2 regions of the Robertmurraya mesotrionivorans genome follow, and region 2 is predicted to be linked to the other one. Evidence: predicted binding sites of a transcription regulator. Region 2 holds the regulator's gene; the other holds the start of a gene.
The links. The regulator LexA, encoded in region 2, represses DNA repair genes until DNA is damaged. The targets are predictions, from matches to a motif close to CGAACATATGTTCG.
Positions count from the first base shown of each region.

Region 1 (3,425 bases), on a different contig from region 2:
AATTCAATTTCTTCCACTTCAGCGAGGACGACCTCCTCAAGAAATTCTTTATTTACATTTGTCAGTTGCTTAAGCTCTCCCGTTGGTACATCCAGTAGGTAAAGATCTCCTGGCTCCGTTGGTTTACTGATTGCAACGACTGCTCGATTCACTTGTCCACCCGTAGTTGCATCGTATACATGCTGCTTATCAAGCAATGCTGGATACAGCTCGCCTTCTACCGAACCGTAGTATAGAACTGTATTTCCATGATCAGTTGCCAAGAAATAAAAACTCGTACTGTTTTCTCCCCAAAGCAGGCCTGGAGTGACTACCCCTTGATGAAAATCCCCGATTGCAAAGTCTCCGACAAGCAAGTCTGTTCCTTCCGTTAAGCAAGATAATGTTTCTCCCTCAACATCATAAATCCAAAGCTTGGTCAAAGTCGCATTCTCAAATTCTCTTTCGTGACCAAACAGTCCGATATATTTTCCATCCGGAGAAAAGCTTGCACTGCCAAAATAACCTGTCCCTTCTGTTACTTTTCTTAGCTCTTTTGTTTTTATATCTAATAAAAAGAAGTCACTTATGAACGAAAAATCTGTATCTTCGCTTAGATCAGCTGATACTGCAAGTGTATTCCCATCTAGTGACCAGCTTTGTAAATGGATATCCGTATCGCCCGAAGTAATCAGCTGTACTTCTCCAGTTTCGACGTTCACGATAGCAATCTGTTTTACTTTCTCATCTAGGAATCCGGCTGCATCCGATTTATACTTCATCTTCTCTACTACTAATGGTTTTAGCAGTTTTGGATTTTCCTCACTTTTCTCTTCTTTCTCACTAAGCTCTTCCCCTGGTTTTAACCCGGTAGTAAAAGCGATTTGTTTTCCATCAGGTGACCAAACCAGATCGCTAACCCCATTAGCGATGTTTGTAAGCTGCCTTGCTTCCCCACCCTTTTTATGCAGTATGTATATTTGTCCCTTTCCGCTTCTCGTTGAAACGAACGCTACCTTCTCTCCACATGGTGACCATCTTGGAGAAAAATTTCGCTCCGTACCAAAAGTCCATTGAACAGGTTCCGATTTCTCCTCTACATTCATGTAATAAATATTGGAGACATACTCATTTTTCTTTTCATCGATTGACGTTTGAATATACACAAGGTCTTGTCCATTGCTAGCTAGCTGCGGGTCTGCTACTGATTTTAGTAGATATAAATCTTCTGCCACTAACGTTCTTTTATTCACCCATATCATCTCCTTCATATTTACTTATGTATTTCGATAACAGAAATATGATTCCTTCTAAAAAACTTATTTTTTCTTTTTTCTTTTCGCAAACTAACGCACAACAACATTCCAATAAATCGTTAAAGGTAGCATCTTGCCTTTCCCTCTTGAATCGTATAAAATGAAAGAGAACAAATGTTCCTATTTTAGTCTGAAAGGTTCGATAAATATGACTAGAATTCCACCGGAAGAAAGAAATATGATTGAGCAGGCCATCTACTTACCAATGGTACTTACCGTTCTAAATCGTGACATTCAAAGTGTTAACACAAGTACGATTAAGTTAAAGGAACCATATCTTCATTTAATTGAAGAAACCATGAAAGTCGTCCAAAAGGAGCTTAGTGAGATTAAGCGCTATATGAGTAAAAATAAAATGAAAGTATACCAGTCCAATCACGACGAAGCATTTACAATGTTCACCTTTCTTTATAAAGGATACGAAGAGCATCATAATTATTTTAATCCAAGAATTCGAAACAAAGTCCAAGAACTGCTTGAGTATTATTTATATAAGCGACAAAATAACAAAACAGAAGCATAGAGCTGCTCCTGTTCATGTTAACTTAATGGCCGTAATTTCCATAATCCAGTTGGTTTTCTGACGCCCTCATCTTTTTCCCAAAATTCACATACATGGTCCTTGTATCCTCTAGACGCTTTCCTAACTTGGATCGTACTAGCAAGGTTCTTGAGATTTGGTTGTGAAAAGAGTTGTAGGAAATTGGAATATTCATGACTTCCTTGTTCGTGAACATGACCGTCGTCTCACTCTTATCACCCTTTTTATAATCGACGATATGCTCATGAGCAAGCCAAATACATTCCGAATTATCGGGGGAAGTGGTTGGAAAAAAATAGATGAAATTTGTAGGGGAAACAGGAATGGGGACCTTATGTGTAATTCCAGTTAGCTGTCTTACTCCGTCCTTTCTACCTTCATAACTTGATCCAAAAAACTGACAGCTTTTTTTTATGATTTCAATGGGCTTAAAAGGGGAAAGGCAGGTATCTTCTGTTTCATATACCTTTGAATATGTTTTGCACCCATACGTAGTAGGCATAATCACCATCGTAAATGGGTTAATTTCGTACTCCTCTACCAGATTTCTTTGATGCTGCATTCTCATTCTTTCATCTCCTTATCACAATTTTGATTCACCTCCTATCATATCAGCTTGAATAAAAACAATATTAGATTTTGTAAAAAATTCGGAATTAGTTCACAATTGAAACTCAAACTTTCTAAATTTTTTAAAAATTCTGTTGATATTTTCTATATTGTTAAATATAATATGAAAAAGACATCAGAGGTGATTTCAATGAAAGAAAAATCTTATACAGAGCTAATGAAATCCAGTGCCATGAATCGTAAAAAAGCGAAGGAATCATTTGTGTTAGATTTGTACGTTGAGATGCTGCTGTCAGAATCATTGTTAAAAGTGGAAAAAGAAAAACTAACAAAACGAATTGATCAAGCCATTGACGAAAGAAACAGACAAGAGTTTTTTAAGCTATCAAATGAATACAAGCTGTTGACGAAACGATTTGGAACATAATAAAAAAATGGGGCTCCTTATAAAGGGCCCCATTTTCTTATTGCTGATTTCTTTGCTCAAGTTCATATTCTTCAATTCTTGTAATACGCTCAAGCATGGTTGGATGACCATAACGGAAGATTTTTACAAGTAGAGGTGGATTTACCTGACTAAGCCCCGCTTTCGTAAGCTCCTGGAATGTTCCAATCGCTGCCTCAGAATTCTGTGTCATTTCAATTGCATAGTGATCTGCACGCATCTCTTGGTATCGTGACACCGTATTTGAAAATGGACTTGATACATACATCAGCAGCGATAACAGCAAAAGAAACAGTGGGAGCGATCCAATATCGTTAACCGCAGAAATTTTTAATGCCTCTCCCCATCTGCTCACAATCACTCTCATTAACCTCGAGATGATAAAAAGTCCTAGCAAGGAGAACACCAAATACCCAGCAATTCCAATATACAAATGCTTTTCCACATAATGTGCCATTTCATGAGCCATGATAAATAGAATTTGGTCTTCGGTTAATCGATTAAGAGTCGTATCCCATAAAACAATTCTAGAATTAGATCCAATCCCTGTTACATACGCATTGAGGGCATTCGT
Region 1 is NZ_JBPCCH010000010.1:88,495-91,919, reverse strand. Features, by position in the region: gene ACRX5O_RS16270 (S9 family peptidase) at 1-1,241, opposite strand, end outside; gene ACRX5O_RS16265 (YhjD family protein) at 1,444-1,818, shown strand; gene ACRX5O_RS16260 (competence protein ComK) at 1,841-2,404, opposite strand; gene ACRX5O_RS16255 (IDEAL domain-containing protein) at 2,597-2,833, shown strand; gene ACRX5O_RS16250 (M48 family metallopeptidase) at 2,871-3,425, opposite strand, start outside.
Region 1: a site for LexA is predicted at 1,403-1,416, ahead of ACRX5O_RS16265 (YhjD family protein). Genes of this name have one in related genera too.

Region 2 (3,425 bases):
ATACCTGGATGGCCGGAATTAGCTTTTTCAATTGCATCAATTGATAAAGTACGTATTGCGTTAATTGCTAGTACATCATTTTGTTCAAACATTTTTTCAACCCTTCCTATTCTTTATCTCAATAATCCCACTTTTTAATATTATATCTGCTCTATTATTTATACAACAGATTGGCTAAATAAATTTTGAAAAAAAGCATATATTTTATAATTTTCTGTGTTTTCAATCATTTCCTGGTGAATAAATTTAGAAGATTAATGTAGTTTTTTGCTATTTTTTAATTTCTTAAGCTTTTCAGGTGTTACATCTTCACCAAGAGGATCAATAATTTTTACACCTTGGAGCGTTCCTAGCATAGATGATCGAAATGTTTGTAAATATTCACTACGAAGCTTTGACTGCTCCTTTGCTTCCACTTCTGTTAACCCTACAGCTTTTGCTTTTTTTGCTAGTTCATTAATTCTAGCGATTCTTTCCTTTGGTAGCATCTCTTTGCTCCTTCACTTTTAGTTTTACCAATAGAAATCATGTTACTAAAAGATATAATCTTTGACAAGGAGGAAGCGTCAAGAGGTACGAATAACAAAAAATGCCAACAGTTTGTTTTATGACTTGTTGGCATTTGTTGAGATATTTTTTTGATGTTTTTGCTCTTCTATGTATTCAAGATATCTTCGATTTACTGTAGCTTTTGAGATCTCATAACCGAAACCTCTTAAAGTTGCAGCGATTTCCGAAAATGTTAAATCATTGTCTCGTAACCGTACAATCTCTGTTATCGGTACTTCAATACGTTCTCTCCCTGCATGAACACCTTTGTTTTTTAGATTTTTCTCTGGTCTGTAACCGTTTTGAACAGCTCGGTTCATTCCTCTTTTAATTTTACTATTATGAAGCTTCCGCTGATATTCTTCTACCATACTTACAATTTGCAATACCATGGAATCCGATTCGGACAGTTGTAACTCACCGTTATGTGAGATACTGAAAAGTTTGATATTATCCTTCAGTATACAATGAAGCAAAGCGATTTTGGCATTTCCTCTACCAAGTCTCGTTTCATCCTGAATAAGGACTGCATCTACTTTCTCTTCCTTTAATCGTGACAGCAGTAGCAAAATACCCTCTCTGTCAAAGTCATATCCACTCGCCTGTTCCTTTATCACTTCAACAACTTCCATTCCACGTTGTTGTGACAGCTTCAATAGTTCTTCTTCCTGCCTTTTTAGAGAAGAGTACTGTGATTCTTTTTCAGTACTTACTCTACAATAGATAATCGCCTTCATAATCCCTCCTATTTCGATGCTAGCTCTGTAACAGTGGAATCGTTTAATTCAACAGGGATATAGATTTCATCACCTACTAACAATACATTTCCATTAATATCATTGATTTCTTCTACCCAGGATACAAACTCAGTTTCAGATAAAGCATGCTTATCAGCGTAGTCCTTACAAAGATCCCAAAGTGTTTCCCCTTCATTAATCGTTACAGACATATATTTTTCCTCAACTGATTCACCATTAGAAATTATTAAAATGATAGACGCTAGGATAGATAAGACAACTAGAATAATAGCATATGAGTATTTGTTCCATATATTTTTCATGTATAACACCTCTATTAGAATGTATGTTCGCATTTATAATTATATTATAGACCGAACGTTTGTTTCATGTCAACAATTATTCGAACTTATGTTTGTATGCACTGGTAGAACATGCTATAATAAAGTCAAGATTAACCAATGAGGGGCGGTAAGTATGACAAAACTATCAAAACGTCAGGTCGATATACTAGAATATATAAAAGAAGAAGTTAAGCAAAAGGGCTATCCGCCTTCCGTTCGTGAAATTGGGGAAGCTGTTGGTTTAGCATCAAGTTCAACCGTACACGGACACTTAGCTAGACTTGAAAGTAAAGGGTATATTCGAAGAGACCCTACAAAGCCACGAGCAATTGAGATTCTGGATCTTGATGAGGTGGTAAGCAATATACCAAAATATAATATTGTTAACGTTCCTGTAGTTGGAAAAGTAACTGCGGGTATGCCTATAACTGCAATCGAGAATGTTGAAGAGTATTTTCCTCTCCCGGAACGTCTTGCCCCTGCGGATGAGCAAGTATTTATGCTTGAGGTTATGGGAGACAGTATGATTGAGGCTGGAATCCTTGATGGTGATTACGTGATCGTGAAGCAGCAGCAAACAGCGAATAACGGAGACATCGTTGTTGCCATGACTGAGGAAGATGAGGCGACAGTTAAGAGATTCTTCAAAGAAAAGGACTATGTCCGTTTGCAGCCGGAGAACTCTTCTCTAGCACCCATTATCCTACGAAATGTGTCTATCTTAGGAAAAGTTATCGGAGTATATCGTCATATTCATTAATAAGTGAAAGCAAGCATCGAAGGATGCTTGCTTTTTTTATAATCACAATGGCTCAAAGCTCTTTCTTCGACTAAACCAATGGGCCACAAGATACAAGAACAAGATGATAAAGAAAGAATAGGTATAAGCCCAATCTATTTTCTTATACATATCGATCATCGCCATCAGCGGCATCCCAATGTATGCACTAAAACCAGCCAGAATGATTGCCTTTATAAATGGATTAACGTTCGGTCTGTATTGAAGAAAAAACAAAATAAGGACGGGCATAAGAGAATAACGAAACGAATAACTTATTGTTGGAATTGGAATGGCTTTTACTGGATAAGCCCATCTTCCATATTCCACTCCTAACGCATCAATTGTTGTTGATAGAATCATTACGATAAAAACTGAAAAAAGCAATCGTGCTGAGCTCTCCCTTTTACGGAATATTGCCCAGAGTACCCATGGAACTATGATCATTAACACCGCCACCCACCATTGCCAAGTGAAAAAAAAGGCATTTATGGTCGCATCTTTAATTAGAAGATTTCCATCCTTAATTAAGTCGGATCCTTTTTCTACTTGCTTGAGACCATCTTGAAACGTCATCATTTTTCCCCCGTAACATAACTTCAAATAACTGTAATTGGTTGTATTATTTAGTAAAATTGAGATTTTTATTCACAAGTCTTAGATCGTTAATGACTTATGCCATGAGTTCTGCCTCATATGCCTCCTTTAACGTCATAAACAAGTTTTTATACAAACAAAAAACCCTCACACATTAAAGTGTTGAGGGTTTTCTTTTAACGAATTAATACATTGACATGTATTGCTCGCGCTCCCATGGATGTACTTGTGTACGGAACATATCCCACTCGATCTCTTTTGCTTCTACGAAGTGTTCGAAGATATGCTCTCCAAGAGCGTAAACCATTGTTTCGTCTGATTTTAAGTTATCTAAAGCAGCAGCAAGTGTAGCTGGTAGATCTTCGATACCTACAGCTTGACGCTCTTCTTTGTTCATAACGTAGATGTTGCGGTCAACTG
Region 2 is NZ_JBPCCH010000003.1:196,754-200,178, forward strand. Features, by position in the region: gene tkt (transketolase) at 1-92, opposite strand, end outside; gene ACRX5O_RS07280 (DUF896 domain-containing protein) at 255-488, opposite strand; gene ACRX5O_RS07285 (YneB family resolvase-like protein) at 606-1,286, opposite strand; gene yneA (cell division suppressor protein YneA) at 1,295-1,609, opposite strand; gene lexA (transcriptional repressor LexA) at 1,764-2,390, shown strand; gene ACRX5O_RS07300 (CBO0543 family protein) at 2,433-2,984, opposite strand; gene glnA (type I glutamate--ammonia ligase) at 3,190-3,425, opposite strand, start outside.